3 regions of the Methylobacterium sp. 001424705 genome follow, and region 3 is predicted to be linked to each of the others. Evidence: predicted binding sites of a transcription regulator. Region 3 holds the regulator's gene; each other region holds the start of a gene.
What was found. The regulator LexA, encoded in region 3, represses DNA repair genes until DNA is damaged. The targets are predictions, from matches to a motif close to TGTTCNNNNTGTGTTCNG.

Region 1 (10,614 bases), on a different contig from region 3:
CGATGAATGCACCCGTTCTTCCGAAGGATCTGCCGCAGGGGCAGGCGCCCACGGTGACCACCGGCCCGATCATGGGCTCGCGCAAGGTCTACGCGGCGGTGGCCGGGCACGACGACATCCGGGTACCGTTCCGCGAGATCACCTTGAGCGATCCGAAGGAGGCGCCGGTGCGGGTCTACGATCCGTCGGGTCCCTACACGGAGACGGATGCGGGGATCGACCTCGGGGCCGGCCTTCCGCTGGTGCGCGAGCCCTGGATCGCCCGGCGCGGCTACGCCACCGTGACCCCGCGCGCGGTCAAGCCCGAGGACAACGGCTTCGTGCCCGAGGACAAGCTCGTGGCCCCGTGTCCGGCCACCCGCGAGATCCGCAAGGCCGCGCCCGGCCAGATGGTGACGCAGTACGAGTTCGCCCGCGCCGGGATCATCACCGAGGAGATGATCTACGTCGCGCACCGCGAGAACCTGGCGCGCGAGACGATGCTGGAGGGCGCCCAGGCGGCCCTGGCCGACGGCAACAGCTTCGGCGCCGCCCTGCCTGCCTTCATCACGCCGGAATTCGTGCGCGACGAGGTGGCCCGGGGCCGCGCCATCATCCCGGCCAACATCAACCACCCCGAGGTGGAGCCGATGGCGATCGGCCGCAACTTCCTCGTGAAGATCAACGCCAACATCGGCAATTCCGCCGTGACCTCGTCCGCCGCCGAGGAGGTCGAGAAGCTGGTCTGGGCGACCCGCTGGGGCGCCGACACGGTGATGGACCTCTCGACGGGCCGCAACATCCACAACATCCGCTCGTGGATCGTGCGCAACTCGCCCGTGCCGATCGGCACGGTGCCGATCTATCAGGCTCTGGAGAAGGTCGGCGGCGACCCGCTGAAGCTCGACTGGGAGGTCTTCAAGGACACCCTGATCGAGCAGGCCGAGCAGGGCATCGACTACTTCACCATCCATGCCGGCGTGCGCCTCGCCCACGTGCCGCTCACCGCCCGCCGCGTCACCGGCATCGTCAGCCGCGGCGGTTCGATCATGGCGCGCTGGTGCCTGGCCGGGCACCGCGAATCGTTCCTCTACGAGCGCTTCGACGAGATCTGCGACATCATGCGGGCCTACGACGTGTCGTTCTCGCTCGGCGACGGCCTGCGCCCCGGCTCCATCGCGGATGCCAACGACGCGGCCCAGTTCGCCGAGCTCGAGACCCTGGGCGAACTGACCAAGATCGCCTGGGACAAGGGCTGCCAGACCATGATCGAGGGCCCCGGCCACGTGCCGATGCACAAGATCAAGGTGAACATGGAGAAGCAGCTCGTGGAGTGCGGCGAGGCGCCGTTCTACACCCTCGGCCCGCTGACCACCGACATCGCCCCCGGCTACGACCACATCACGTCGGGCATCGGCGCCGCCATGATCGGCTGGTTCGGCTGCGCCATGCTCTGCTACGTCACCCCGAAGGAGCATCTCGGCCTGCCCAACCGCGACGACGTCAAGGAAGGCGTGATCACCTACAAGATCGCGGCCCATGCCGCCGACCTCGCCAAGGGCCATCCGGCGGCGCAGCTGCGCGACGACGCCCTGTCGCGGGCCCGGTTCGACTTCCGCTGGGAGGACCAGTTCAACCTCTCCCTCGATCCCGACACCGCCCGCGCCTACCACGACGAGACCCTGCCGAAGGACGCCCACAAGGTCGCCCATTTCTGCTCGATGTGCGGCCCGAAGTTCTGCTCGATGAAGATCACGCAGGACCTGCGCGCCGAGGTGCTGGCGATGGAGGCGGCCGGCCAGGTGCTGGGCGAGGCCGCGCCCTTGAGCGCGGCCGAGCGCGAGGCCGGCATGGCGGCGAAATCGGCCGAGTTCCAGGCCGAGGGTGGCAAGCTCTACGTCGACGCGGCGGAGTAGGCCCCCGCGTCCCGGGCCGGCTGGTTTTCGCTGACCGGCCCGGGACAGGCATCGCGGGGAAGGACCGCCCGCGGTGCGTGGAATTCCAGAGGCGTGTGCGCGCGCGCGTCGTAGGCATCGGAGAGCGTGCCGATCATGACATCGGCCGCGGCATCGAAGTCGGGCGGCGTGCCCAGCGAAATCTCCCGCTCATAGTTCTCGTTCCGCCGGAGCTGCACGAAGCCCAGCCGATGAAGGGCCGCCTTCGCGGAGTCGGGCAGGACATCGCCAGACGCCTCCGGCCCCTGCGCGTACCGGCCCGACGCGGCTTCGCAGCCCATCCGCGTATCCTCGTCGAAGAAGATGCACTGCACGTAGCGCTGATCCGTCCGGACGATGCTCACGGTGAGGAACCGATCCCGGGACGTGCTGCGCGGGCCGTGCAGGTGGATGCTGCTCAGCCGCGTGACCACTTCGCAGCGATGAGCCGCGACGAAGGCGGCGCGGCCGCGAGCGTCCGAAGCGGCGTCCGAGGTCGGGACGTGGACGATCCCCGGCAGCGCCGCCGCGAACGGCCGCACCCGATTCCACGCCCGTCCGGTGGGGATCATTCCGATGGCCCTGCGTTTCCGCCCCGGGCCGGCGTGCCCGATCGCGCGGAGTGCTATCACAGGTTGCGTGGCGCGGCATCGCCCCGGCGCGGTTCTCCCCCGTCGCGTCACGCGAACAGCCCGTGCACGAACCAGCGCGCGGGCGCCTCCATCGTGGGGAAGCCCTCGCGATAGACCCAGAGGCGGCGGCCGGCCTCGTCTTCGACCACGTAGTAGTCTCGCAGCAGACCCGGCGCCCGCCACCACTCGTCGGCGATGCGCTCGGGTCCGTCCGCATGGGCGACGTGGTGCAGGCGCCGGCGCCAGCGGAAGCGGTGCGGCGGCCCGTCGGGGGCCAGCGCGATGACGTCCTCGGCCGCTTCGCCCCGGCTGAGCAGCACCAGCGGGCGCGGCGGCAGGCGCGCGCGGGCTCCCGGATCGGGTCGGCCCGCCTGGGCGGGGAGGCTCGCGCGCCACGGCTCCACGGCCTCGGCCCGCTCGGGCAGGTGGGTCTGGCGAAACCCGAGGCGCATCATCCGCCGGCCGAGGCGCTGGCGCAGGGCATCGCCCAGATGCTCGGTGCCTTCGCCCCCGCCGGGGGCCTCCATCAGGGCCGTCTGGCGTGCCGCGATCGGGCCCGTGGCGGTGACCTCGAGGCCCACCGTCTCGAAGCCGAAGCCGGCATCGAGGGCCGGGCCGAGGCGGTCGAGGCGCAGGGCGAGCAGGCGTCCGATCTGGGCCGGGCAGCGGGTCGGCAGGCTCAGGCCGAGGTCGAGGCTGCGCAGGATCCCATCGACGCGGGTCAGGGTCAGCCGTACGGCCCGGGCGCCGAGGCCGGCCGCTTCCAGCCGGGGGGCGATGCCCTCCATCAGACCCATGGCGGTGGCCACGATGGTCTCCGGCTGCCCGATCGGTTCGAGGAAGCCGCGCGCCGCCTGGAATTCGCGCGGGTCCTCGGCGTTGACCAGGGGTTCGGGCCGGTGTCCGAGGGCCTGGTCGAGGCGCAGCAGCAGGGTTTCGCCGAAGCGCCGGGCCAGCGGCGCCCGGGGCGCCGTGGCGAGGTCGCCGATCCGGCGCAGGCCGAGGCGGGCCAGGGCCTGCGCCGTGGCCCCATCGAGGCGCAGGGCCGAGACGGGCAGGGCGTGCAGGGCCTCCGCGTTGCAGCCCGGGGCCACGAGGCCGCCCCCGCCGTGGCGCGCCAAGGCGTAGGCGCAGGCCGGCGTGTCGGCGAGGGCGATCCGGGCCGGCATGTCGCCGGTCGACAGCCGCTGAGCGAGGTCTTCCACCAGCGCGGCCTCGCCGCCGAACAGGTGGCTCGCCCCCGCGATGTCGAGGAAGAACCCGTCGCCGCCCTCCGCCGGGCCGTAGGGAGCGACGACGGGCGTGTAGCGCTTGGCCCACAGGCAGAGGCGGTGCAAGGCGGCGGCATCGGCCTCCGGATCGGCCGGATGGACGGCGACCGGCGTCCCGATCCGGGCGCGGGCCCGGGCCAGGGTTTCACCGGGCACGAGGCCGAGGGCGCGGGCAGCGGAATCCACCGCCACCAGGCGCAGGCCGTTGGCCTCCATGGCGGCCACGACCATCGGGCCGCTGTCGCGGTCGCCGTCAGCCCGAGCGCTGGGCGCGCCGCTCGGGACGGACGCCGCCTGCGCCCGCCTCAGCCGCGTGACCGGCCAGTGCTCCAGCCAGACCGAAACGATGCGCGGCATGATCCCACTCCAGAAGCCAATGTCCGGTCCGCCCGTTGCGGCTCCGGTCGAGGGTCACCTGCCAGCACGGCCGCTCGATGCAGCCGAAGCGGTCGCGCAGGGCCTTGCCGGCGGCGACCCGCCAGCGTGTCGCCGCCACGTTGGGGCTCTCCGCCTCCGGCGGCCTCAGGACGAGGAGGAGCAGGTCGGTCCGGGCCGCCGCGAGGTGGAGCCGGCGGCTCTCGGCGAGGGGCAGGGCGGCATCGATGAGGCCCGCCACGGCCGCCAGCCCCTGCGCGCGCAGGGATTCCTCCAGGGCCCGGTAGGCGTCCCCGTCGCTCGCCACCTCGAACAGCAGCAGGCGGCCGGGATCGAGGCCGAGCCCGGCCAGCCCGTGCCCGTAGGGGAGGGGATGCCCCCGGCCCGCCACGAGCAGGGCCTCGCCGCGCACCCGGGCGAGGTGGCGCGCCACCAGCGCAAGGGCGAAGCCCAGCGCCGCCGGCTCGTCGCCCGCCTGCGCCGGGGCGATCTCGTGCAACTGGCCGAGGGCGAGGCCGCCCTGTGCGAGGCGCGTATCGACGTCGTGGATGCCGAGGGGCAGGGCGCCCCGGAGGACGGATGCGCCTCCGCGATCGGCCACGAGGGCGCGCAGGGCTGCCAGATCCGGGGGCGCACCCGGATTCGCGGCATCCGGATGTGGCGGATCCGCCGGCAAGGTCTCGGTCTCGGCATCGGGAGGGTCTTCAGGGCTCTGTCTCATCGGCTCCGCTCCATCCCGCTACGCTAAGAACAAAACAGGAACACACTCAATCGGTTTCCGGGGGGATTCGGAATTTCGCCTGCTCACAGGGACTTGGCCTGTGGACGGCTGTGGACGCTTGTGGACGATGGTTTCCGGGCCGGCCGATCCGCCGCGCTTGACCCTATAGCGAGGGCAGGGCAGCACTCCTCACCTGCCGCGCACAAGACGCGGATCAGCCGGGAGAACTCCATGCGTTTCGCTCGTGCCCTCGTGGTCCTGTCGGGCCTGATCACCGTCGCGGGCGGCCTCCCCGCCGCCGCGCAGACGGCGGCCCAGCCCCGGGGCGAGGCCAAGGCGCGCCGGCCCCAGGTCGTGTCGCAGCCGATCCAGGTCTACGATGCCCGCTTCGAGAACGGGGACCTGCGCATCTCCGGCAGCGTGCGCAAGCCCGGCACCGTGGTGGTGCTCGACGAGGACATCTCGATCATCGCCGACAGCCGGGGCCGCTTCGTCTTCCGCCTGCCTTACGTGCCCACCAACTGCATCGCCACCCTGAAGGCGGGCGAGGACGAGCGCGAGGCGGTCATCGCCAATTGCGGCCCCGCCGGCCAGCCCGGCCCGAAGGGCGAGACGGGGCAGAAGGGCGAAACGGGTGACAAGGGCGAGACCGGCCCCGCCGGCCCGCAGGGCGTCGCCGGCCTGCCCGGTCCCCTGGGGCCCAAGGGCGAGCCGGGTGTCAAGGGCGAGCCGGGTGCCAAGGGCGAGGTCGGACCGAAGGGGGAACCCGGCCCCAAGGGAGAGACGGGTCCGAAGGGGGACGCCGGACCGAAGGGCGAGACGGGCGCGAAGGGGCCGGCCGGCGAGCGCGGCCCGGCGGGTCAGAAGGGCGAGCCCGGTCAGGCCGCCCTGGCGGCCGCCGCACCCGCATCCCCGTTCCGGGTGGTGCGCCAGGACACCTGCCCGGCCTCGGGCTGCGCGATCACCTGCGAGGGCACCGAGATCCTCGCCTCGGCCCTCTGCCTGAAGGGCGGCAGCGCCATCGTGACGGCGGGCGCCGACGGAACCTTGAGCGCGGCCTGCCCCACCGAGAGCCAGGGCCTCGTCGGCCTCTGCGCCCGGCGCTGAGGGGACGAACGACCCGGGCGATCGCCCCTCGCCGAAACGGAGCCGTCCGGTGTAAGGACGCGCTTCGTTTCGCGCCGAAGTCGATCCCACCCGTGTCGATACCGTCCATGCTCCCTGCCCCTGCCAGCCCCGTTCCCTGCACCCGCGGGGTCGTCCGATGACCCTGGGCATCTGGGGCAAGCTCGGCGGGGCCGGCCTCGGCCTCGCCATCGGCGGTCCCCTCGGCGGCCTCGTCGGCGGGGTGGCCGGGCACTTCCTGGTCGACCGCGAGGGCGCGCTGTTCGGCACCACGCCGCGCGACGTGGTCTTCACCACCGGCCTCGTGGCCCTGGCCGCCAAGATGGCCAAATCCGACGGCGTGGTGACGCAGGCCGAGGTGGAGGCCTTCGCCAAGGTGGTGCAGGTGGACGAGCGCGCCCGGCCCGGCGTGCAGCGCCTGTTCGACCTCGCCAAGGGCACCGCGAACGGCTTCGAGGCCTATGCCCGGCAATTGGCCACCACCTTCCACGACGAGCCGGCCCTGCTGGAGGACGTGCTCGACGGCCTGTTCCACATCGCCAAGGCCGACGGCGCCATCCACGAGGCGGAGGAGCGCTACCTGCGGGCGGTGGCGGAGACCTTCGGCTACGACGAGGCCGCGTTCCGCCGCATCGCCGCCCGCCACGTCCGGCTCTCCGACGATCCCTACCTCGTCCTCGGCCTCGACCACGACGTCGACGATGCCGGGCTGAAGGCCGCCCACCGGGCCCTGGTGCGGGAGAACCATCCCGACCGGGCCATCGCGCGCGGCCTGCCGCCGGAGGCGGTGGCCATCGCCACCCGCCGGCTCGCGGCCATCAACGCCGCCTATGACCGGATCAGCGCCGAACGGGGCCTCACGTGAAACCGACGCCCGAGAGCGCCGTCGCCACCAGCGTCCACCCGTCGCCAAATCACGGCGAGCGGCGGTCCGGCCCGGTGGATCTCCTCATCCTGCACTACACCGGCATGGAAAGCGCGGCCGTCGCCCTGCAGCGCCTTGCCAACCCCGTGGCGGAGGTCTCGGCCCATTACGTGGTGCTGGAGGACGGCCGCGTGGTGCAGATGGTGCCCGAGGGGCGCCGGGCCTGGCATGCGGGCCAGGGCTCCTGGGCCGGGCTCAGCGACGTGAATTCGCGCTCCCTCGGCGTCGAGATCGTCAATGGTGGCCATGCGGGCGGCCTGCCGGCCTACCCCCCGGCACAGATCGAGGCCGTGATCGCCCTGTGCGGCGATCTCGCCAAGCGCTGGAGCCTCGCTCCGCACCGGATCCTCGCCCATTCCGACATCGCCCCCGAGCGCAAGGAGGACCCGGGCGAGCACTTCCCCTGGGAGACCCTCGCCCGCGCCGGCATCGGCCACTGGGTGCCGCCGGCCCCGATCCGCGACGGCCGCTTCTTCGCGCAGGGCGATGCCGGGCCGCCGATCGAGGCGCTGCAGGCGATGTTCGCCCTCTACGGCTACGACCTGCCGGTGAGCGCCACCTTCGATGCCCGCATGGGCGCGGTGGTGACGGCGTTCCAGCGCCACTTCCGTCCGGCCCGCATCGATGGTGTCGCCGACGCCTCGACGATCACGACCCTGCGGGATCTGATCGCGGCGCTGCCGGGACGGTAGGGGACGAGAGGGCGCGCTTCCGCTCGCGTCCTCCTGCGGAAGAGGGTGGGCGCGGAGCCTCTAGAGAGGAAGGCGCCTGCGCCAGGGCCGACGGGCACTTCGCGGGCGTGCGGCCTGCGATCCCGCTCGGGTGAGCCGGGAGATCCCGGCTCACCTCTGGGAGCCGGCTCAGGCCCGGTGCTGTACCGCCCCGCCGCCATGCCCGTGCGCCTCTTCCGTCACCGAGCCGCGGGTGCGCCATAGGCTGTAGGCGATGCCCGCGATGAGGAACACGACGGTGACCGCGAGGGAGACCCACGGCGGCACGTGGACGAGGTCGAAGGTGTCGGCGACCACGATCTTGCCGCCGATGAAGATCAGGATGAAGGCCAGCGCCGTCTTGAGATAGGCGAAGCGGTCCACCATCGCGGCCAGGGCGAAGTAGAGCGCGCGCAGGCCGAGGATCGCGAAGATGTTCGAGGTGTAGACCACGAAAGTGTCGGTGGTGATGGCGAAGATCGCCGGCACGCTGTCGACGGCGAAGATCACGTCGGCGCCGTTCACGAGAATGAGCGCCAGGGCCAGGGGCGTCAGCCAGAGGGCGGTCTTGCCGGTCTTCGGGTCGGGCTTGCGCACGACGAAGTGCTGCCCGTGCAGCTCGGGCGTGATGCGCAGGACCCGCTGCAGGAACCGGACGGCCCGGTTCTCGCGGATGTCGCCCGGCTCCTCGTCCTTCGATAGCAGCATCTTGAGGCCGGCGAAGATCAGGAAGGCGGCGAAGATCGACAGCACCCAGGCGGCCTGGTGCACGAGGGCCGCACCGAGGCCGATCATCAGCCCGCGCAGCAGGACGGCCGCGAGGATGCCCCAGACCAGGACCCGGTGCTGGGCGGCGCGGGGGATGCCGAGCGCCGTGAGGATGACGGCGATCACGAAGACGTTGTCCATCGACAGCGACTTCTCGACCACGAGGCCGGCGACGTATTCCTGGCCCGCCTGGGGCCCGAGATACCACCAGACCCAGCCGCCGAAGATCATGCCCAGGGTGAAGTAGAACAGCGTCAGGAGCAGGCTCTCCTTCACGCCGATCTCGTGGTTCTTGTCGCGATGCAGGAGTCCGAGATCGAAGGCCAGCAACCCGGCCACGAGGGCGTGAAACCCGAGCCACATCCACACGGGCTTGCCGAGCCACTCGTAAGACAGAAAATCAATCATGACGCAGGACCGTCGATGCTTCTTGAGGAGAGAAAGCATCGGCTCCGACATCACGGAACGCATCATGCAGCATCCCGCCAGAGGGGCCCGCAGCCGATGAGGCGCAGTTGGGACTCTGAACCGGGCGAATCAAGGGCATCGCGCCGTCACGCTTGACAGGGCCGACCCCCGCCGGCTTCCCAGGATGCATGACTGACAGCGAACGCAACGGCCCGGGCCTGAACGGGCCTGCCGTGATCGGCGGCGGCCCGGCCGGCCTCGCGGCGGCGGAGATTCTGGCCCGCGCCGGCCACGCCGTGACCCTCTACGACCGGATGCCGAGCGTGGGGCGCAAATTCCTCATCGCGGGACGCGGCGGGCTCAACCTCACGCATTCCGAGCCGCTGCCGGCCTTCCTGGCGCGCTACCAGCCGGCTGAGGACGCCCTCGCCGGGGCGATCGCGGCGTTTCCGCCGAGCGCCCTGCGCGCCTGGTGCGACGACCTCGGCCAGCCGACCTTCGTCGGGTCGAGCGGCCGCGTCTTTCCCGAGGCCTTCAAGGCCTCGCCGCTGCTCCGGGCCTGGCTCCAGCGCCTCGACGGGCTGGGCGTCCGCATCCGCACCCGTCACCGCTTCACCGGCTGGTCGGACGCGGGCGGCCCGGTCTTCGAAACCCCGGACGGACGGGTCGAGCCCGCGCACCGCCCGGTGCTCCTGGCTCTCGGCGGCGCGAGCTGGCCGCGCCTCGGCTCCGATGGGGCCTGGGTGCCCCTGCTCGAACGGGACGGCATCGCGGTGGCGCCCCTCAAGCCCGCCAATGTCGGGTTCACCGTGGCCTGGTCGCCGGTCTTCTCCGCGCGCTTCGCCGGCACGCCCCTGAAGCGGATCGCCCTCAGCCTCGACGGGATCCGCGTGCGGGGCGAGGCCGTGATCAGCGCCGACGGGATCGAGGGCGGGGCGATCTACGCCCTCGCACATCGAATCCGGGCCGCCACCGAACGCGGCGAGGCCCGGCTGGAGATCGATCTCCGGCCGGACGTGGAGGAGGCCGCGCTGGCACGGGCGCTCCGCGATCCGAAACCCGGGCTCTCCCTCGCCAACCGCCTGCGCAAGGCCGCGGCGCTGACGCCCGTGGGGATCGGCCTCCTGCGCGAGGCGGCCCACCCGCTGCCCGTGGCCGCCGAGGCCCTGGCGGCCCTGATCAAGGCGGTACCGCTCCGTCTCCTGGCGCCGCGCGGCCTCGACCGGGCGATCTCCACGGCGGGCGGGGTCCACTTCGGCGACGTCGATGCCGGCTTCATGCTCGTCCGGCGGCCCGGCACCTTCGTGGCCGGCGAGATGCTGGACTGGGAGGCCCCGACGGGGGGCTACCTCCTCCAGGGGGCCTTCGCCTCGGGCCGCGCGGCTGCGGCGGGCATGCTGGCCTGGATCGCGCGGGACGCCGCCCGAGGCGCGTGATTCGCCGTCTCACAAAAAGGCTCCCTCTCGGGGGAGAGGGAGCCTGATGGTCCGGCGCGGCCGTTCCGGGCCGCGCGCTGCCGGGTCTCAGCGGCAGTACACGTCGCCGTAGGCGTCGCGGTAGGTGCCGTAGGGGCAGCGCGGGGCGGTGGAGGCGCCGACGATGGCACCGCCGGCACCGCCGATGGCGGCACCCGCGAGCGCGCCGCCGGCGCGGCCGGTGGCGGCACCGCCGATGGCGGCACCCGCGAGGGCGCCGAGGCCGGCGCCGCCGAGGGCGCGGTCCTGCGGGGTGTTGCAGGCGCCGACCGAGAGGGCGAGAGCACCCGC
Region 2 (10,614 bases), on a different contig from region 3:
GCCACAACCACTTCTTCAAGAACAACTATCTGTTCAAGCAGTGGACCGATGCGGAAGGCATCCTCGACTATCTCGACTTCGCCAAGGGCTTCATCTCGCGCTGCGAGGAGCGCCACGGCCATGCCGCGGTGGAGGCCGTGCTTGACGCCGCCCATGCGCTGATGAGCCAGGGCGTCCACCGCTATCCGCGCAAGAAGCGGCCCGACCTCGCCTCGGAGCAGCGCCGCGAGCGCGAGCGCGCCGAGCACGGCGAGCAGATCTACAACGACCTCTGGCGCACCCTGCCGCAGAAGGTCGCTGGCGCCCGCCCCGACCTCGCCGCGGAGCGGCGCAAGGCGCTCCTCGAGCTGCCGCAGGAGAACATCCTCTACTTCCTCGAGAAGGCGGCCCCCCGCCTGCGGCCCTGGCAGCGCGAGATCCTGCGCATCGTCCGCCTCGTGGCGCAGTACTTCTATCCGCAGCGCCAGACCAAGGTGATGAACGAGGGCTGCGCCACCTATTGCCACTACCGGATCATGAACGCCCTGTCCGAGAAAGGCCTGATCGGCGAGGCGGCCTACCTGGAGTTCCTGCAGTCGCACACCAACGTCGTGCGCCAGCCGAACTACAACGAGCGCGGCTACAATGGCCACAACCCCTACGCCATCGGCTTCGCCATGATGCAGGACATCGCCCGCATCGTGGAACAGCCGACGGAGGAGGATCGCGCGTGGTTCCCCGAGATCGCCGGCACCGGCGACGCCATGGCGACCCTGTGCGACATCTGGGCGAACTATCGCGACGAAAGCTTCATCGCGCAGTTCCTGTCGCCCAAGCTCATGCGCGACATGCGCCTGTTCCACGTGGTCGACGACCCCGACGAGCCGGAGCTCTACGTCGAGGCGATCCACGACGAGCGCGGCTATCGCAAGATGCGTCGCTCCTTCGCCCGGCAATACGACGTGGCGTGGCTCGACCCGGATATCGAGGTGGTGGACGTCGATCTCGAAGGCGACCGGCGCCTCATCGTGCATCACCGCGCCCTGAATCGCATCACCCTGCAGAAGGACGATGCCAAGCGGGTGCTTCAGCACCTGGCGGATCTCTGGGGCTACGACGCGGTTCTCAAGGAGATCGATCCGGCCAACGACGCGGTGCTGGCCGAGCACCATGCCAGCGCGCGGCCGATCTTCTTCTGATCCGGGCTCCGTTTCCGCGAAGCGGCGCCCGTATCGGCAAGCCGGCGCGGCGCTCGAGCGAAGCCGAAATCCGCCAGCCCCCGGGGACAGGATTTGGTATGACAGAGCGGGCGCGGCCTAACGGCTCACGCAACAGCGCGGCTCATGAGAGGATTGGCGGCGGCCCCCAGCCGCGCTAGCCTGCGGCGATGATGAACGACGACCTGCGCGAATCGCGCGCCGCCCTGATCCTACTCGCCGCCGCGGTCGGCTCCGTCCTGATCTTCGGTGCCGTCACCATCCTGATCCAGCTCTGACGCGCCGGAGGCAGCGCCTCAGTGGGTCCAGGGAGCGGTGCGATTGAATTTGAAATTGTCCGAATAGGACAGGCCCTTGCGCAGGATCGGCTTCTGCGGCTCCTCGACCCGGTAGGACAGGCCCGCCCGTGTCGCGTAGGCCACGGCGTCCTCGCGCGTCTCGAACTCAAGATGGACCTGCTGCAGCATGTCGGACGAGCCGGTCCACCCCATCAGCGGGTCGGTCTCGCGCGGCGCGGTCTGATCGAATTCCAGCACCCAGGCCTTCGCCCGCGCCGTCCCGGACTGCGTCGGATCCTTCGCGGGCTGGTAGATGCGGGCGCTCGACATCGGGTCGTCCAACTCCAGGGAGCCTCGGCGGAAATGATGGTCGGGGCGATAGGATTCGAACCTACGACCCTCTGGTCCCAAACCAGATGCGCTACCAGACTGCGCTACACCCCGACACGCTTGCGCGTAGAGGGGACGTACGGTTTCGGGGGGCAAATGGCAACCGGGAGCAGGGGGTATAAGGGCAACGAAAGACGCTGAAAAGCACGCTTCGGGACCCACAGCCCCGAAAAAGTCCCGAAGTGGGTTCGCGATGCGTTCTCAGGTGTTGCTCGGCCGGCATAGGCCGCTCGGCGGCCACCCTTCATTCGGTCAGGCCCACATCAACCGCCGGACACCATGCCAGCCTCACCGAAACCCAAGCTCGTTCCCGCAGACCGGAAACTCTGGCGCCAGGGCTTCCTCGACCTCCGGACCAGCGTCGTCCCGTGCCCGGGCTTCACCCTTCAGTCCTGGGGCAGCGCCCACGAGGCCTGCGTCGAGTTCCTTGATCGTTGAGCCGACGAGGCGGCGTCCCTTGGCTGGTCGACGCCGGACGTCCTCGACGTGTACCCCGAGGTCGGGACGATTCGGCCTGACTTCCACGGTGCCATGGTGCTCAGCGCGGAGCGGGTGTCCGCGATCTCTGATACGCACATGCGGTTCGGGAACATGACGTTCTACCGGGACAAGCCAGGGCGCCCCAGTGGCGCGGTGCCGCTGTGGGTGTTCGGGCGTTAACGCGACCTGGCGGCCCCTTCATATCGATCCTGTCCTTCGATAGGAGCGGATAGGATCAGTCGTGTGATGACCGCTGAAGGCCAGCCGCCAGCAGGCACCGACGAACGTATGGGTGGAAATCGCCGGCAATTGCGTCCGTCCAGATGTGGCGAGCATGGTGGTTGTCGAGCTTCACTCGAATGTCCCGCTCTTTTGGGAACAAGAAAAAGCATGTGTTAATACTGTGGACAGCAATACCATCCGGACCGTCATCAAAAATTGTTTCCGCCGTATGAACTATCGGCCCAACGTTGCAATCAATCCCTACCTCTTCGATCGCTTTCCTGCTCGCGGCGTCCTTCATCAGCTCCCCTTTGTGAACCCTTCCGCCGGGCAGCCACATCTGACCTTTTGCAGGAGCATCCATCCGTTCGACGAGCAAAATGCGCCCTTCCGAAACGATGGCGATGTCTACACAAGCGATTGGGACGTTTGAGAGAATTTGACGATATGTCTCAAATGGGATCCATTTCACGGGGTCACCTCGCAATGGCCTTATGCATTCGATACTACAGAATTTACCTCGCAATTTAATCGCCTATTGCTGCTTAAGGTTTTCAGATGATTTGTGTAAACGAAGACGAAATGCGAAAATTCCGGTCTTTACGTTAACGGCGTGCGGGGTCCGTCTCTCGGTCGTTCCCGGAACTCACCTCAGGAGCGGCGCAGTGCCGCTCCATGTCTACGAGCGGTGACGCTGGCCCACTGCGTGCTATCCCCTCCTCATGGCTGATTCCCGCGCGACGATCGGCGATCTTTACAAGGCGAAGACGCTGACGGAGGCGGAGGTCCAGGCCGCGGTTGACGCCTTCATGGCGGATCCGACCACTACGGCATTCCTGTTCGGCACCGGGTATCAAATCGCTCTCGCCGAGGCGTTGGAATTGCATGAATGGCCGAAGGTGACCGTCGCGAACAAGGAAGCCACCGATTACCTGAAACGCGCGGCGGAGCGCACCGCAATCCTGCTGGCGCGGCAGGAGACGCCGTAAGCGACCACCACGTTCGAGTGTGCTATCCGGCAGCATGCCCCGCTGGTTCTTCCTCCTGTTCGCCTTTGCGCTCGGCCTGTCCGTCGTCGGTGGCGTGCTGATCTTCCTGCGGTCGCCGACGCCGGTCGAGCAGCCTCAAAACTGAGCCCTCGGGCGCGCGCTTGCCGCCTGGATCAGGCATGCGCCGTCGGCAGCTCAGTCACCTGCGTGGTGTAGCGCGGGCTGCGCATTTAAAACTTCGTCGACCAGGTCCGCTTCTCGGTGAGCCCCGCCCGGGCCGGCACGACCGCGCCTCGGCCGAATCGGGCATTGCAAGCGTCCATCGCTGCCATCAGCGGCGCGCTGCGCTCGCGGTCGAGCTGGCCGATCAGCGCCCGCGGGGCATCCTCCAGAAGCTTCAGGTCGGTCGTGACCACGCCGGCCTTGCTGTAGCGCCAGGGCCGGTCGCCCGGCGCCTCGCGCCAGGTGCGAGCTACACCAGCCTGCGCGGCCTTGATCAGCGCCAGCGTGTCGTTCGTGGCCTCGGGTAGCGTCACGGTGGTCGAGACCGAGCGCATCGGGTCGCCCCGGTCGTGCTCGCTCGTATGGTAGAAGACGGAGACGTGGGTGGTACCGAGGCCGCCGCGCCGGAGCTTCTCACCAAGCCGCGTCGCGTGGGCGGCCACAGCCTGCTCCAGGGTCTCGCGCTCCATGATGCGCCGGGAGAACGAGCGGGTCACCGCGCAGCCTTTGCGCTGGGCCGGCAGGAGTTCGAGCGGCAGGCAGGCCAGCCCGCGCAACTCGTAGATGATGCGCTCGCCCACCACCGTCATGGCCTTTCGCACCGGGCGCGGGTCGAGGTCGCGTAGGTCTGCGACCGTGTCGACGCCGAGCCCGATCAGCTTGGCGAGCGAGGCCCGGCCGATGCCCCAGACCTCGGCCACCGAGATCCGGCAGAGCCAGTGGTCGTAGGCGACCGGATCAGTCAGGTCGCAGACGCCGTCGAGGTCGGGGATCGTCTTGGCGATGTGGTTGGCGAGCTTCACCAGGGTCTTCGTCGGCCCGATGCCGACGCAGGTCGGAATACCGGTCCAAGCCCGCACTATGCGCGCAGGTCGCGCGCCAGTGTCACCCGGTCCCAATCGCGCACGTCCGAGAGGTCGAGGAAGCTCTCGTCGATGGAGTAGATCTCCACCGCGGGCGAGAAGTCCCGATACACCGCGTTCGTGCGGGCGCTCATGTCGCCGTAGAGGGTGTAGTTCGAGGAGAACACCCGCACGCCCTCGCGCTGGCACTGCTGGCGGATCTTGAACCAGGGATCGCCCATCTTGATCCCGAGCGCCTTGGCCTCGGCCGTGCGGGCGATGGCGCAGCCGTCGTTGTTCGAGAGCACGATGACCGGCACCCGGGCGAGCTTGGGATCGAACACCCGCTCGCAGGAACAATAGAAGCTGTTGCCGTCGATCAGCGCGATGGCCCGGCTCATCGCAGCAGCCCGGCGCGGGCGACGTGCCAGCGGATCGAGAAGCGGACGACGCCCCAGATCTCGCCTTCGATCAGATCCTCGACGGCGAAGGCGGGCAGGTCGGGATTGTTGAAGGCGAGATGCGCGACGTTGCCCTCGATGACGAGGCGCTTCAGGCTCATGGTGCCGTCCACGATCGCCACCACGACGCTGCCGTTGCCGGGCTTGAGGCTGCGGTCGGCTACTGCCAGATCCCGGTCGAAGATACCGGCGCCGCGCATGGAATCGCCCGAGATGTTCCAGGCGAAGGTCGCTGGCGGGTTGGGTGCCAGCCAGCGCGGCAGCTCCAGCGAGCCTTCGAGGAAGTCGTCGGCCGGGGACGGGAAACCGGCGCAGAGCGCGGCCCCCTGGATCGGGATGCGGACCGTGCCAGCACTCTGGGGCGGAAGCTCCGCGATCTGGAGCAGCTTCATCGGCCGGCGCCCGGCGTGATCGCGCCGTTGGGATGTAGCCGCGTGAAATGAGGCGGCGCTGCTGCGCAGTCTGGCGCTCAGCCTCGGCGAGATCATTGAGCCCATCCTCGACAGCCCGCACGAGGGCGGCCCAGGCATCGCCACGCGCGGCGCGGTGATAGGCGAGCGAAATTGTTTCCGCTTCCGTGAAGCGGATGTCCACAGGTGGTTTGTCGGGCTGGGCCTGCATCTCGCGTCCGGCTGCTATTGGAACACAACGAAAACAAATTGCATCGCCGGACGTGGTTCAATCGAAACAGGCAAGCCGGGAAGCAGGGCGGTGGACGCCTGTGGAGTGCGGGGTAGAAGACCAATGCCGACGCGGCTTTACCGCTTCCACTGCACGGATGGGCACAATCCTGTTGTCGATCTGCGCGGCCGGCGGGTGCCGACACTCGCCCTGGTGCGCCTTCACGCCGAGCGCGTTGCCCTAAACCTCATGCCGCGCGGCGGGCACCTCGACTGGTCCGACTGGTGGGTTGAAGTCTACGATCAGAACGGGCGGGCAGTGATGTCCAGGACTTTTATCGGCGTCCGGATTGATCGTCCGAGTGCACGGGACAGAGAGAATGTAGCGCAGTCGAACCTGGATCCTGACGAAGGATGGGCGACAGCGTAGGGTGGGCGAGAACAGGTTTGCGCGATGATCGGCCTAAACACAAAACAGCTAGTCTACAAAATATACTTGAAGTAGGCGCCCTCAATATGGCGCTAGTACAGACAGTGAATGGGCTTCGGGCAAGAGTCACTCGTTTGATTTCGGACAATTTCCATCCTGAAGATTTGACTTACTTATTTCTGTTTGCACGAGAACACTGTGACGGCAGGGAGACCGTAGCTGATATTGGCCATTTCGTTGCGCATCGCGTCGAGCGGAACAAGGGCATCGTCACTTAGGCCACGCAAGACTGGGCTACTGTAGCCCAGTTTCACTTATCTCGGTGCAGTCCTGATGGTGAAATCCCGCGCGATGGCACGCGACTGCCACCTGCGGCAAGGGACTACTTTGGTCTTACAGCAAAATTAAATTGATCGACTGATATCAAAAAAGATATTGGGATTAATGTTGCGGATGTCGATAGAATATCAAATATATTTGCAAATAGAATGATTGAAAATAATGACGGCACGTGGTCTGCCCCTGATTTGGCAGACAAAAAACTTGCAGACTGATACCCTATTTATCATCACACCTTGTAGTAAAGCCCGCATTTGAGGGGCATCGCCTCGTTAAAGAATTCCTGCACATTCTGAAAATCAACCAACTATTAGCAACGTAGAAATACGTGAATATGAACAGCATATCTCAGATAGCGTTTTGTTATATGCCACCTCAATTATACACAATAGCGCCATAAGACTTCGCAACGGATCGAAATTCCTATTCGAAACCGGCATAAACGGTAATACAATTGCAGTAGATGCGCCTCTGAAAGGCGCAGCATGCAATTACCCGATGACATGATTTGTTGCAATATTTTTGATACCAACTTAGATCCTAAATCGCATTGCGATCCCAGGCTGCTAGCGCCTGGGCGATGGATATATGATGTAGAACTTTCGCCGAACAGGCTTCTTGTGCCACCTTTGTAATATAATCTAAAAATATTATGCGTTAATATACTATTCAATAAACAATTATACATCTGATAATGCCGCAGTCCAGCCCGACTATCGAGTAGAAGCTGCAGTAGCATTAGCTTGAGTTCGTGAAAACCCGCCGCGGCCAAGCGGGACGGGTCAAAGACGAGCCGCTTCACGAGCGTGGGGCGCTGGTTGATCCGCGGCCGATGAAAGAGTGCGGTAGGTGCCTTGCGCAGGGCGGCCGAAGCGTAAATCAGCGTACAAAGGACCCGCCATGGCATAAGTCGCGCGGGGGAAGATGGCGGATCGAGGCATTAATGCGCCGTTCGGTATGATGAGCTATGGTTGGGATATGCGCTACGCTCTGGCCCTCACCACGATCCTGTGCGCCTCGGGTGCGCATGCGGGGCCGCTTGAGTTCATCCTCGGCACGCCAAGCGTTCCGGGCGTTGTTTCAGGAGGGTCCTTCGGAAACACCGGGAATGACTACTATGGCGACATGCGCCGCAGCAGTTCGGATCCCTGGGTTCGGTCAGCCCGAACCGTGAGAATCCCAGAGCGGCAGATACCGAAGCTGCGTAAGTAGAAAGCTTGCACCGAAACGAAAAGTCCGCCTCAGCTGGAGCTGGGCGGCTCACAGACCTACTGCTCGCGCGGAGGCATCAACAGCTTCTGCGCTTGGCCATCGGGGAGATACCTTGGGCCAGGAGCAGGAGCATGCAGGCTTTTCTCCCAGCCCTTGCGGGCTTCGGATAAGCCGTGCGCCAGAAAGTGGGACAGGGGATCGAACCCATTGGCACTGACATCCGGGTTAGCAGCGAGATACCCATCGGTGCTGAAGCCGGCGCTCAGATCTCGCCCCTCCTTCCAGCCGTGCTGAAGGTAATGCTGTAGCGGCGGGCCCGGGAACTGCGCAGTATCGCGATACCAGTAGCGGTAATAGACCTCGTCGAAGCCGGGCATACGGGCCTGGGTGGTATCGGGCAGCAGCTTCTGAATCAGGCGCAGAATTTTCATGGCTGGGGTCTTAGCAAGAGCGAGTTAAAAACGACAGGCGGCCCAAACGAAAAACCCGCCGCGGCCGGAGCCGGGCGGGTGAAGGTGATGCCCTCGGGAAGGACAGGCCGCACAGAACCATTCTGGCGGTTCGCCGCGTCACTTGCAGGATCCATGCAACAACGAGGGGACCCTGCAGAGGAAAACCCGCCTCGGATTCCTCCGGGCGGGCTCGATTCGACTACGTCAGGCAAACAGCAACAACAGCGCCGTAGTTAGTTTACCGCGCCACGAAGCGCTGGCTAGTTGCTGCCGCCGCTGCCGCCGCCGGCGCTCCCATTCGGAACAGCCTGTTCCGGCTTGTTCGCATTGCCGCCCGCGGCCGAGTCGGAGGTCGACGTGTCGGCACCCGTTGCGCCGCGCGAGACGACGATGTCCGGATCGTTGCCAGTGCTATTCGGCTCCTGGGTGACGATGGCGCCAGTGGTTCCGGGCTGACGCGGGGCGTTGACCTGAGCGACGGCAGGGGCCGCGGCGAACAAGGCGACGCCGACGAAGAAGAGGTATTTCACAGGGTGCTTCTCAATCCGGCCGCCATGAAAGGACCGCCGGCCATGCAGGCTACGACAAGCGCGCTGAGTGCGCGAAGTTGCGAATGGCCTGCGTCGCACCCCTGGGGCAATGCGAGAGAAACCCGCCTCGGATTGCTCCAGGCGAGTGGGGCGTTTCAAGGGCGGTCGAACGCTCAGGCCAACTCAGAAAGCCGCGCGTTCGCCTCAGCGAGAGCGTCTTCCACGGAAGCGTGCTCAGTCTGTGAGGCTTCGTAGAACATCGTCTGCGTGCCGTAGATCGTCCAGAGGTAGCGCGAGCGGTTGCCGGGCGCGGGACGAACACCGATGCGGTACGGCTTCTCGGGCTGGGATGACATGGTGGCTCCTCGGCAAGTCTGAAAACGAAGGTTCCCCATACATCGCTGTTAATGCCCCTCCGGTTCCGCTTTAGAGTCCAAGATACAAAAAACCGCCGCGGCAGGAGCCGAGCGGATGACGGTGGAGTTAGGGGCTCTTCGGGGGGAGGAGCCCGATCCGTGGCAGGTCCGGCGATAGTCGCCTCCCTCATTTCAGGGATCAGGTTCGCTAAGCTTAGCCCGTCTGGCCGAACCTTGCTCTCGGCTTGTCGCCGCCACACGACCAAGGACCAAGCGGAGGCATGGAGTTCGAGATTAATTCGGAGAAGTTGCTTGGGCATCCGCCGGCCCGGCGCGAAGGGATACGGCCCTCCAGCCGCACCATCCGATCCTGGCTGCAGAGGCGTCTACCCTGCGGGTGCCGTCAGAACCAGCTTGCCCTCGAAAGGTGCCTTCCGGTTGCGGTTGCTCGTACAGGCATAGGTCTCCTGGCCCTCCTTCATGGTGCGAATGCGCAGGACGCCCTTACCGTTCTGCTTGACGAGATAGCCTTTCTCGCTGGCGACGTGGACAAGGTCGCCGTCCGCATGCAGCACATTCGCATTCTCGAACTGACCCGGCGCGGTGAGGGTGACGGGCTCGGCGGCTTGGCTCACGATGTGCAGTTCCACATTCGTGTTGGCCGGCAGCCTCAACTCAGCTGGTGCGCAGACGGGCTTGTCACCGTCAATTGTGATCGTGAGTTCGACGGGCGGCATTACGGCACTGGAGGCCGGTGGCAGCGGCTTGCTCTGGGCCAGGGCGGCACACGCGATCGACGTAGCGGTAAGTGCACTGAGTCCGAGCAAAGCGTAACGCATGGAAGTGACCTCGACACATCTGGATGGGGCGTCAGGGAAAGGGCTTCGTAGAGCCGGAGTTCCGGCACGCGGCGGGTCGCCGCAAGGCCGGAGCCCACGACAAGAGCGTGTATGGGGCAAGCGACATCGCGCCCGATTGAGGGGGGTGTGGACTGTGCCATGTAAAAAGACAGGCGACGCTCGGACGGCGATCGTTTTCCAAAGCCGCTTCAATGCGGAAGGATGTATGGCAACGTTCTTCATCGCCGACACGCATTTCGGGGATGCGCCCCTCGTCGAACGGCGGCGGCGGCACTTCGGATCGGTGGAGGGCCACGATGAAGCCCTGATCGCCCGATGGAACGCGGTCGTTGGCCCGGATGACGAGGTCTGGCACCTCGGTGACTTCGCGGCCGGCGCCAGCCGAGCTCATTGCGCCGCGGTGTTTGCGTGCCTCAACGGCATCAAACGCTTGGTGCGCGGCAACCACGACTCCAACCGCGTGCTCGACCTATCCTGGACGGACCCGCCCGTTGAGAGCGCCCGAATCACCGTACGAGACTCGGAAGGACGAAACTGGCGCCTTTTCCTCTCGCACTACCCGCATCGGTCCTGGCCAGGCTTCTGGCGGGAGACCCGGCATCTCTACGGGCATACACATGCCTGCCTACCGGACACGAGCCGATCCTGTGATGTGGGGGCGGACGCCTGTGATTACCGCCCGGTCGACCTGACGACGCTCATCGCCCGCCAGGATGCTGCCGAGCAGGCCCCTGA
Region 3 (10,614 bases):
GAAGCCCATGAGGCGGAAGGGATCGTTCTTGTCCTTGGCCTTGGCCACGTACTTGGCCACGTTCTCCGGATGCCCGATCTCCTCGAGCATCTTGAGGGCCGCCTCGTTGGCGCCCCCGTGGGCGGGTCCCCACAGGCAGGCGATGCCGGCCGCGATGCAGGCGAAGGGATTGGCCCCCGAGGAGCCCGCGAGACGCACGGTCGAGGTCGAGGCGTTCTGCTCGTGATCGGCGTGGAGGATGAAGATCCGGTCGAGCGCGCGCGCGAAGATCGGATTGACCTTGAACTCCTCGCACGGAACCGCGAAGCACATCCGCAGGAAGTTCGAGGTGTAGTCGAGATCGTTCTTCGGATAAACGAAGGGCTGTCCAATCGAATATTTGTAGGCCATCGCCGCCAGGGTGGGCATCTTGGCGATCATCCGCATCGACGCGACCATGCGCTGCTGGTCGTCCGAGATGTCGGTGGAATCGTGATAGAAGGCCGAGAGGGCACCGACGCAGGCGACCATGATCGCCATCGGGTGCGCGTCGCGGCGGAACCCCTGGAAGAAGCGGTTCATCTGGTCATGCACCATGGTGTGGCGCGTGATCCGGTAGTCGAAATCCGCCTTCTGGGCCGGGGTCGGCAGCTCGCCGAACAGCATGAGGTAGCAGGTTTCGAGGAAGTCGCCGTGCTCGGCGATCTGTTCGATGGGATAGCCACGATAGAGGAGAATGCCCGCATCGCCGTCGATGTAGGTGATCTTCGACTCGCAGGAGGCGGTGGAGGTGAAGCCGGGATCGAAGGTGAACTTGCCCGTCTTCGCGTAGAGCTTGCCGATATCGATCACGTCCGGCCCGATGGTGCCGGTCTTGATCGGAAGTTCGACGTGGTTGTCGCCCACGGTGATCGTGCTGGAGGCGCTCATGGAGACCTGGACCCTTTCGTGGCAACGGGGCGGCGTCGGCCCGCGTGGCGATGCAATCGACCACCCGGATCCGGGGTGCAAATGCGGCGCATGCTGCACTTGCTCACACGAGCATGGGGGTAGCGGATCGGCGGACCGTCATCAACCGACGGCCCGGCTCACCTCGACGTCGAAGCGAAATCCGGGCCGATTTGTCATTCTTCCACTCGGAGCACTCGGACGAACCGGCATTTTGCTGCAGTGCGATGGTCAGCCGGTCTGGTCGCGGAGCCGGCCGAGACACTCCTCCCGGCCGAGCACGGCCATGACGTCGAAAACCGGCGGCGAGGTGGCGCGGCCGGTGAGCGCCGCCCGGAGGGGCTGCGCGATCTGGCCGAGCTTCAGGCCGTTCGCCTCGGCAAACTGCCGGACCGCGCCCTCGGTGGCGGCGGCGGTCCAATCGCGCAACCCCTCGAGGGCCGGCAGGAGGGCGGCCAGGCGATTCCGGGCCTCGTCGCCGAGCAGCCCCTTCGCCTTCTCGTCGGGCACGAGGGGCCGGGCCGCGGTGAGGTAGTAGGCGCTGTCCAGGAGTTCGACGAGGGTCTTGGCCCGCTCCTTCAGGCCCGGCATCGCGGCGGTGAGCGTCTCCCGCAGAGCCGGACTCATGGGCACCGCGATCCCCCGTGCCGGGCCGAGCGCCGGCAGCACGTCGTCGATCGCCGCGACGAGGTCCGCATCGGCCGCGCCACGGATGTAGAGGCCGTTGAGGTTTTCCAGCTTGGCGAAGTCGAAGCGCGCGGGCGACCGCCCGATGGCCTTGAGGTCGAAGGCGGCGATCATCTCCTCGGTGGAGAAGACCTCCTGGTCACCGTGGCTCCAGCCCAGGCGCACGAGGTAGTTGCGCAGGGCGCTCGGCAGGTAGCCGAGGTCGCGGTAGGCATCGACGCCGAGGGCCCCGTGCCGCTTCGACAGCTTGGCGCCGTCCGCGCCGTGGATCAGCGGGATATGCGCCATGGCGGGCGCCTCCCAGCCGAGGGCATCGGAGATCTGGCGCTGGCGCGCCGCATTGGTCAGGTGGTCGTCGCCGCGGATGACCTGGGTGACGCCCATGTCGTGATCGTCCACCACGACGGCGAGCATGTAGGTCGGGTTGCCGTCCGATCGCAGCAGGACGAGGTCGTCGAGATCCTTGTTCTGCCAGACGACCCGGCCCTGCACGCCGTCCTCGACCACGGTCTCGCCGTCGGTCGGGGCGCGCAGGCGAATCACCGGCTTGACGCCGGCGGGCGCCTCGGACGGGTCGCGGTCGCGCCAGCGCCCGTCGTAGCGCAGGGGCCGCCCCTCTGCGCGGGCCGCCTCGCGCATCGCCGTCAGTTCGTCGGGCGTCGCGTAGCAGCGATAGGCGTGGCCGGAGGCCAGCAGGCTCTCGGCGGCTTCGCGGTGACGGGCGGCGCGGGCGTATTGGTAGATGACGTCCCCGTCCCAATCGAGCCCGAGCCAGCGCATGCCGTCCAGGATCGCGTCGATGGCGCCCTGCGTCGAGCGTTCGCGATCGGTGTCCTCGATGCGCAGCAGCATGCGGCCGCCGAAGCGGCGGGCATAGAGCCAGTTGAACAGGGCCGTGCGAGCCCCGCCGATGTGAAGGTAGCCCGTGGGCGAGGGCGCGAAACGCGTGACGACGGCTGACGACATCAATCTGGACTTGAATGGCTCGTGATTCGGGCGGGAAGCGGATCGACCGGCCCGGAACCGCGCGTGTAGCATGCGCGCGGGCACACGTTAAGGAATCGTCCCGTTCCCAGGATCGCAGGGCGCATCGCCGGCTCCCGGTCACGGACGCACGCCCGGAGGTTTTCGCGATGGCGCAGGCGCGGGCGACGGCGGCGATGGGGCGCATCACGCGCCACCTCGCCGCGCGTCGCCCGGGCGCCGGGCCGATCCGCGACTGGTTCCGGGCGGGATGGACCCGCGAGATCGAGCAGCGCCGGCTCTTCGCCTGGCTCGCCGTCGCGTTCGGATGCGGCATCCTCGCGTTCTTCCTCGGTACGCAGGGGACGCCGTCGCTCCTGGCGCCGCTCGCGGCCGCCGCCCTGCTCGCCGCGACGACGCCCCTCCTCGTGGCGCGCCCGTTCGGCCTGGCCCTGGTGCTCGCCGCCGTCGCCGCCCTCCTGGGCTTCGCGGCGGCCGCCGCGCGCGTCCGCTCGGTCGACGGGCCGATCCTCGCCCGCACCACGATCGGTCCGCTGGTGGGCACCATCGAAGGGCTGGACGAGCGGGAGGAGGGGGCGCGCCTGATCCTCCGCGTCGAGAGCTTCGGCACCCTCGGCGCCGAGGTCCGCCCGGTCCGGGTGCGGGCCTCCTACCGCAAGGCGAATACCCTGAAGCCGGGCGACCGCATCGCCGCGACCGCGCGCCTGCTTCCGCCGCCGGAAGCCGCCCGCCCCGGAGGCTACGACTTCGCCCGGGATGCCTTCTTCCGTGAGATCGGCGCGGTGGGCTCCCTCGTCGGCAAGGTCGACCTGCGGCCGCCGGCCGAGAGCGCGGACTGGCAGATCCGCCTCGCGGCCGCCGTCGACGCGGCCCGCAACGCCCTGACGCGCCGCATCACCGACGCCAACGGCGGACAGGCCGGAGCGGTGGCGGCGGCCCTGGTGACGGGCAAGCGCGGCCTGATCAGCCCCGAGACCAACGACATCCTGCGCGCCGCCGGCATCTACCACGTCGTCTCGATCTCGGGCCTTCACATGGTCCTGGCGGCCGGCGTGGTGTTCTGGCTCGTGCGGGCGCTCCTGGCCCTCGTTCCGTTCGCGGCGCTGCACTGGCCGATCAAGAAGATCGCCGCTGCCGTCGCCATGGTGGGCGTGACGGCCTACTGCGTCTTCTCCGGCTGGGACATCGCCGCCGAGCGCTCGCTGATCATGACCCTCGTGATGCTCGGCGCGATCCTGGTCGATCGCCCGGCGCTCAGCATGCGAAACCTGGCCCTCGCCGCCCTGATCGCCCTGGCCCGCGAGCCGGACGGCCTCCTCGGCCCGAGCTTCCAGATGTCGTTCGCGGCGGTGGCCGGCCTGATTGCCTGCGCGCCGCTGATCGCCGGACGCGGGCGGCAGCGCGACGGTGCCGGCCTGCTCACCCGGATCTTCGCGCTGGCGACCGCGGCGGTCCTCGGCACCCTGGCCACGACGCTCGTGGCCCAGATCGCCACCGCGCCCTTCGCCACCTACCACTTCCAGACGGTGCAGCCCTTCGGGCTGGTGGGCAATGCGCTCACCCTGCCGCTGGTCTCCCTGGCGGTGATGCCGTCAGCGGTTCTGGGCATCCTCGCCTATCCGTTCGCGCTGGATCAGCCGGTCTGGTGGGCCATGGGCCTGGCGGTGCGGGGGATGCTGACCATCTCGACCTGGATCGCGGGCTTCGGCAACGCCGTCGTCGTGGTCCCGGCCTTCGGCACGGGGGCCCTCGGCCTCCTGGCCGCCGCCCTGATCGTCCTGACGCTCCCGGCCTCGTCGCTGCGCTGGCTCGGCCTCATTCCGGCAGCGATCGGCATCGCCTGTGCGGCTGCCCCGGATCGCTACGACATCTACGTCGATCGGGAGGGGGCGGGCGCCGCCATCCGCCAGCGCAACGGGCGGCTCGCCACCCTTGGCCGGCCGCCCCCCTTCGTGCTCGCGCAATGGCTCAAGGCCGATGGAGACGACCGACGGGTGCAGGACGTCACGGGGTTCGACAGCGCGCGTTGCGATCGCCTGGGCTGTACCCTGACCACACCCGACGGCCGCGTGCTCGCCCTGACCACCGACAAGCGTGCCCTCGGAGAGGACTGCGCCAGGGCCGACATCCTGATCACCCGGCAATCCGCGCCCGGGGGCTGCACCGCATCGATCGTCATCGACCGGGATTTCCTGGGATCCCACGGTGCGACCGCGATTCGCCTCACCCGCGATGGGCCGTCCCTCGCCACCGCGAAGCATCCCGGGGATGTCGTGCCCTGGCGTGCGACGCCCTTGCGAAAGCCGTTGGACCCGCCGGGAACGGCCTTGCCATCTTCGACACCGCCGGCGTCGGTCTTACCGGAAATCCCCGATCGCACCCGCGACCCGTCGGATCCGTCCGGCGATGAACCGGACGGGGACCCCCTTCAGTAGCGGCGCACCAGACTGACCAGACGTCCCTGGATCTGCACCCGATCCGGCCCGAGGACCCGCGTCTCGTAGGCCGGATTCGCCGCTTCCAGGGCGATGGACGATCCACGCCGGCGCAGGCGCTTCAGGGTCGCCTCCTCGTCGTCGATGAGGGCCACGATGATGTCGCCCGTATTGGCGGTGTCCTGCTTGCGGATGACCACCAGGTCGCCGTCGAGGATCCCGGCATCGACCATCGAATCGCCGCGCACCTCCAGGGCGTAATGCTCGCCACCGGCCAGGAAATCCGGCGACATCGTAACCGAATGGCTCTGTTCCTGGATGGCCGAGATGGGCGTACCGGCCGCGATCCGACCCATCACCGGGATGGTCACGGCCCGACCGCTCTCGTCGGTGGCCTGCGTGGTCGGCAGTCGGGACACCGATGCGCCGGCCGGCAGGCCCTTGCCCTTGCCGCCTTCGACCACGCTCGGCATGAAGCGGCGAACCTCGGAGGCCGGAGCGGCGCGCGGGGCGCCCGCATTCCCCCCGAGGCTCTCCGGCATCCGGATCACCTCGATGGCCCGCGCCCTGTTGGGCAGCCGGCGCAGGAAGCCGCGCTCCTCCAGGGCCGTGATCAGGCGGTGAATGCCCGACTTCGACTTCAGGTCGAGGGCGTCCTTCATCTCGTCGAACGACGGGGGAACGCCGCTCTCGCGCATCCGAAGCTGGATGAACTGGAGCAGGTCCAGCTGCTTACGCGTCAACATGCGGGACACTCTTCGTTAGCGCCACGGATCGCGGCGGGTGGCACTAGAAACAAACCACGAACACGTTAAACGTTCCGTAAGTGTTCTGCAAGGGTTCCCATCTCAAGCCTCTCGGGCGCGATCCGTTCGATCCCCTCGGCAAGGGCGGATCTGGGCGTCGCCCGAGCGCCACGCCGGCCTGCCGCTGCGGCCATCGCTGCGATCGAGTGGTGCCCCAATCCGACGAATGAGTTGGACGGCCGGCGTCTTGACCGGTCGGCAGGGCGCCCGGGCGCAGCGCCCTCGGGTCGATGGCCCGGCGACGATCGGTTCTCTGCCGTCCTCTGCCGGCGTCGCCGACGGCGGGTCTTCGGCTAGCGCTGCCCGGTGCGCCCTGCCTTGGGCCGGTCACCCGAACCGTTGCCGCCCGTCTCGGTGGGATTGCGGGGATCCTGCCAGAAGGTATCGAACAGGCGCTGCATCGCGCGGGCGTTCTCCTGCTGCACCTCCAGGCCCGTCTGGAACATCTGCTGCATCACGTCGAAGGGCGCTTCCGTGGCCGACCTGTCCGGCGCGGCGGACTCCGGCCGGGGCGAAGCCGCGAGCCACGTCGACGCCGCACGCGGCCGTGCCTGGGGCGAGGGCGTCGCGGGCTTCGGGGCCTTGGCGCCGGAGTTCAGGAACGCCTGCATCATCTCCGACCAGGCATTGGGCGGGAAGCCGAAGGGGTTCGCCTCGGCGCGCGGGACCGGCGCCGCGGCAGGCGCTTGGTTGATCATGACGTGGACGATCCCCGCCACCACCATGCCGGCCATGATCGGCAGCATCTGCTTCAAGGCCGGCATCGCCACGCCGCTGACGGCAGCGGCCTGCTGCAGAACGGCCTGACTCAGATGGGGCGAGCCGAAGAGTTGCTGGACCAGCATGTCCATCTGCGGCGTCGCGCTCGACGCCTTCGGCGCGGCGGGGCCGACGAGATTGAAGAGGTGGGCGAAGCCGGTCGGATCCTGGGCGACGTTCCGCTGCAGCCCCATCGTGAGGGCCGGAAGCAGGGCTTCCATCGCGCGCAGGCTCTGCTCCGGCGACAAGCCGAACTGCCGTCCGAACCCCTGCGCGTTGGGGCCCGCCTGCGCCTGAAGGATGTCGAACAGATTGAACATGGCGGCCTCGCGGACGAACTGCGGCTTTCCCGGTCATCGACCCGGGCGCGCCGCGCGAATTCTGTCGCATCCGGTCGGTACTGACCAGCCCGGGCGCCTCACGACGGCCCGATTCCCCGTCGACGGGGGCCCGTATCAACCCGTTTCTTGCCCCGGACCCGCGATGCGCTTCCCTTCGCCCCTGATCGAGGCGCGCCTGGTGCGTCGCTACAAGCGCTTTCTCGCCGACCTGCAGCTTGCCGACGGGTCCGTGATCACGGCCCATTGCCCCAACCCGGGGGCGATGCTGGGACTTGCGGTGCCGGGCGCGCGGGCCCTGTTGTCCGACGTCCGGAGCCCGACGCGCAAGCTCCCCTTTTCCTGGGAACTGGTGGAGGCGGATCTGCCCGGCGGCCGGCAATGGGTCGGCATCAACACGATGCGGCCGAACGCCCTGGTGGCGGAGGCCTTCGCCGCCGGCGGCCTGCCCTGCCTCGCCGGCTACACGAGCCTGCGCCCCGAAGTCCGCTACGCCCGGGCCAGCCGGGTCGACTTCCTCGCCACCGGGGAGGGGATGCCGCCCTGCCATGTCGAGGTGAAGAACTGTCACCTGATGCGCAGCCCCGGCCTCGCGGAATTTCCCGATTGCGTCGCCGCCCGCAGCGCCCGCCACATGACGGACCTCGCGGCCGTCGTCGAGGCCGGGGGCCGTGCCATGGTCATCATCGTGGTGCAGATGTGGGCGGATCGCTTCGACGCCGCGCGGGACCTCGATCCTGCCTTCGACCGGGCGCTTCAGGCCGCTCGGGCGGCCGGCGTCGCCGTCCACGCCCACCGCTGCCGCATCGACCCGGTCGGCATCGCCGTGGCCGACGCCATCCCGGTGCTGTAGGGCGCGCGTCCCAGAAGAACCGCGCGGGCCCGTCAGTCGGCCCGCTCGAAGATCAGGTTGAGGCGGGTGCGAGCGATCCGGCGATAGCCGTGCTGCTCGAGCAAGGCGGGCAGGTCGATCTGCCACTGGTCGGTGCCGTTCTCGACGATGAGCAGCCGCGGGTGGAGGCTCGCGGGGGCGGCCCGCAGGAAGGGTTCGAGGATCAGGTCCTCGGCGCCCTCGACATCGAGCTTCATCGCGTCGATGCGCGCGATGCCCTCGCCGAGGGCGAGATCGAGCAGGGGCACGGCCGGCACACGAATCTGCGCGCCCTCGTTCGTCCCGACGATCTTCAGGCTCGATTCCCCCCGGTTGCGGGGATCCACGAACAGGGTGAGTTCCCCCGCCTTGTCGGCGACCGCGCAGGCCACCGCCTTGACCGTTCCGAACGGATTCTGAGCGATGTTGTAGGTCAGGCGGTCGAACACGTCCGGCTGCGGCTCGACGGCCAGGATCCGGGCGCGCGGCCCCGCGAAGGCCGCCACGAACAGCGCGTAGGCACCGATATTCGCGCCGATATCCAGGAAGGTGCAGCCGGGCTGAAGCTTCGCCCGGAGAAGTGCGCGCTCCTCCGGATCGAAGAACTGCGGCGTGAAGAGCACCTTCTTCTCGCAGTTGTTGTTGTAGGGGTAGAGCCGCATGCGGGCGCCGTAGCGTTCGACGTCCAGAGGGGCGCCGCGCAGCAGCCCGATCGCCACGCGGCGCAGGAACAGGGCGAGGCGTCGCCCGGCCCAGCTCGCGTAGGAGATCCGGCCCGTCTGCCGAGCGATGCGCGCGACGAGGCCGGTGGGAGCGTAAGTGCCGTAGGGCTGCGTGTCTTTCATCGTGCGTGCTGATGCCAGCGCACGGACGCGGCGGCAAGCGACGCCGCCGCGGGAGGATCGAAAGGTCCCGGACATTCCGGGCCGATCAGCCCGCAGCGCCCCCTCCGGGCGAATGCGGTCGGCCGCAGATCAGACCTGACCGTCGCGCCACTTCGGAAGCAGAGGACAATCGTCGAGACCGAATCTGGTGCTCAGACCTGTTCCATTGCGGCAACACAACGACCGAAACCCAGTTCGAGCGGCCTCAATTGCCCGAAAAATAGGCGTCTGCACAAAGGATAGCTTTGCCGTAACCGGGAACCTTTGAGAACGTCGCCCCAACGCAGATCCTCCCGCAGAGTTCCCATCGCCATGCAGCGCTCGCTTCTCGCCCTTTCCGCCGTCCTGCTGTCCTCGGTCTGCGCCTTCGCGGCCGACATGCCGGCGAAGGTGCTGGCGGTCCCTGCCCCGCCCGCGCCGTGCAAGGCCGAGATCACCTTCCCGGCCTATGGCGGCGTCATCAAGCAGAACCCGAACCCGTCCTGCCTGACGCTCGGCGCCTTCGGCGACGTCTATGTCGGCGGTGCGGTCACGGGCTACTTCTACACCCAGCCCAACCAGTACACGTTCTCGCCCGCTCCGCTGCCGAGTGACCGAGCCGGCCGCGTGGACGTCTCAAACCTGATGGGCTTCATCCAGAAGGCCGACGGCCCGTTCCAGTTCTACGCCGCCTTCGGCGCCTACTCGATCCCCGGCCTCGGCCTGCCGATCTACGGCACCTTCGACCAGACGGACCTGCTGTATTCCCCGGCGCCGATCGTGTTCGGAAAGTACGTGATCAACGACAACTGGTCGATCCAGGGCGGTCGGATGCCGACCCTGATCGGCTCCGAGCTGCCGTTCACCTTCCAGAACCTGAACATCTCGCGCGGCCTCCTCTTCGGCCAGGAGAACGTGATCAACCAGGGTGTGCAGGTGAACTACTCGGATGGTCCGTGGGCGGCCTCGTTCGCCGCGACCGACGGCTTCTATTCCGGCGAGATCAACTGGGTCACGGGTGCGATCACCTACAAGATCGACCCCGCCAACACGGTGGGCATCAACGGCGGCACGCACTTCTCCAGCTACACCAATTTCGACTTCGCGGACCCGTTCGGTCGTCGCGGCCTTCGCTTCCAGTACGCCACGCCCGTCTCGCTGCAGAACAGCAGCATCATCAGTGCCAACTACACCTATGCGGACGGTCCCTGGATCGTGACGCCGTACGTCCAGTACACCAACGTGGAGCAGAACGCCGTCCTGGGCCTCGCCGGTGCCGAAACCATCGGCGGCGCCCTCCTCGCCAGCTACGCCTTCACGGACAACTTCGCCCTCGCGGGCCGCGTGGAGTACATCAGCCAGAGCGGCAATCGCAACAATCCGTTCGGTCAGACCTCGGTGCTCTACGGCGCCGGCAGCTCGGCCTTCTCCTTCACCGTGACCCCGACCTTCACCTTCGATCGCTACTTCGTCCGCGGCGAGTTCTCGACCGTGCAGCTCTACGACATCACGCCCGGCCTCGGCTTCGGCCGCAGCGGCCTGAAGACCTCGCAGGAGCGCTACATGCTGGAGACCGGCATCACCTTCTGATCCGTTTCGGACGATCCGGTTTCGGCGAAACGCGGCGGCAGGGCAACCTGCCGCCGCTTTCATGTGCGCCCATGCGCCACCGGAGGGCTTCCGTCCGCGCGCCCGACGGTTCAAGGAGGCGGGACCATGCCCCGACCGATAAGGCCCGAGCCCATGCAGCGCTTCGATTCCGACGGTGTTTCCCTCGCCTACATCGACGTCTCCGCCGTCGGCGGGTCGGGCGACCCGGTCCTGCTGATCCACGGCTTCGCCTCGAACCATGCGGTGAACTGGGTCAACACCCTCTGGGTCCGGGCCCTGACCCAGGCCGGCTACCGCACCATCGCCCTCGACAACCGGGGGCACGGCGAGAGC

Region 1: a site for LexA is predicted at 4,938-4,955, ahead of AC6EUL_RS09860 (ImuA family protein). Genes of this name have one in related genera too.
Region 2: a site for LexA is predicted at 5,720-5,737, ahead of AC6EUL_RS08015 (LexA family protein). Genes of this name have one in related genera too.

What each region holds. Positions count from the first base shown of each region.
Region 1 covers NZ_JCBANU010000010.1:66,610-77,223, reverse strand. The annotation lists gene thiC (phosphomethylpyrimidine synthase ThiC) at 3-1,895, shown strand; gene AC6EUL_RS09870 (TY-Chap domain-containing protein) at 1,874-2,485, opposite strand; gene AC6EUL_RS09865 (Y-family DNA polymerase) at 2,593-4,173, opposite strand; gene AC6EUL_RS09860 (ImuA family protein) at 4,070-4,912, opposite strand; gene AC6EUL_RS09855 (collagen-like protein) at 5,144-6,019, shown strand; gene AC6EUL_RS09850 (molecular chaperone DjiA) at 6,177-6,902, shown strand; gene AC6EUL_RS09845 (N-acetylmuramoyl-L-alanine amidase) at 6,899-7,654, shown strand; gene AC6EUL_RS09840 (TerC family protein) at 7,823-8,848, opposite strand; gene AC6EUL_RS09835 (TIGR03862 family flavoprotein) at 9,037-10,284, shown strand; gene AC6EUL_RS09830 (YMGG-like glycine zipper-containing protein) at 10,372-10,614, opposite strand, start outside.
Region 2 covers NZ_JCBANU010000007.1:115,449-126,062, forward strand. The annotation lists gene AC6EUL_RS07980 (SpoVR family protein) at 1-1,178, shown strand, start outside; gene AC6EUL_RS07985 (ETC complex I subunit) at 1,493-1,804, opposite strand; tRNA gene AC6EUL_RS07990 (tRNA-Pro) at 1,842-1,918, opposite strand; gene AC6EUL_RS07995 (hypothetical protein) at 2,144-2,302, shown strand; gene AC6EUL_RS08000 (NUDIX domain-containing protein) at 2,580-3,038, opposite strand; gene AC6EUL_RS08005 (hypothetical protein) at 3,289-3,555, shown strand; partial or broken gene AC6EUL_RS08010 (Y-family DNA polymerase) at 3,786-5,020, opposite strand; gene AC6EUL_RS08015 (LexA family protein) at 5,017-5,472, opposite strand; gene AC6EUL_RS08020 (DUF6894 family protein) at 5,825-6,130, shown strand; gene AC6EUL_RS08025 (hypothetical protein) at 7,738-8,112, opposite strand; gene AC6EUL_RS08030 (hypothetical protein) at 8,394-8,663, opposite strand; gene AC6EUL_RS08035 (hypothetical protein) at 8,837-9,019, opposite strand; gene AC6EUL_RS08040 (cupredoxin domain-containing protein) at 9,406-9,858, opposite strand; gene AC6EUL_RS08045 (metallophosphoesterase) at 10,085-10,614, shown strand, end outside.
Region 3 covers NZ_JCBANU010000005.1:90,267-100,880, forward strand. The annotation lists gene gltA (citrate synthase) at 1-909, opposite strand, end outside; gene gltX (glutamate--tRNA ligase) at 1,159-2,580, opposite strand; gene AC6EUL_RS06105 (ComEC/Rec2 family competence protein) at 2,748-5,033, shown strand; gene lexA (transcriptional repressor LexA) at 5,027-5,779, opposite strand; gene AC6EUL_RS06115 (DUF937 domain-containing protein) at 6,133-6,918, opposite strand; gene sfsA (DNA/RNA nuclease SfsA) at 7,082-7,789, shown strand; gene AC6EUL_RS06125 (FkbM family methyltransferase) at 7,822-8,652, opposite strand; gene AC6EUL_RS06130 (outer membrane beta-barrel protein) at 8,998-10,260, shown strand; gene AC6EUL_RS06135 (alpha/beta fold hydrolase) at 10,414-10,614, shown strand, end outside.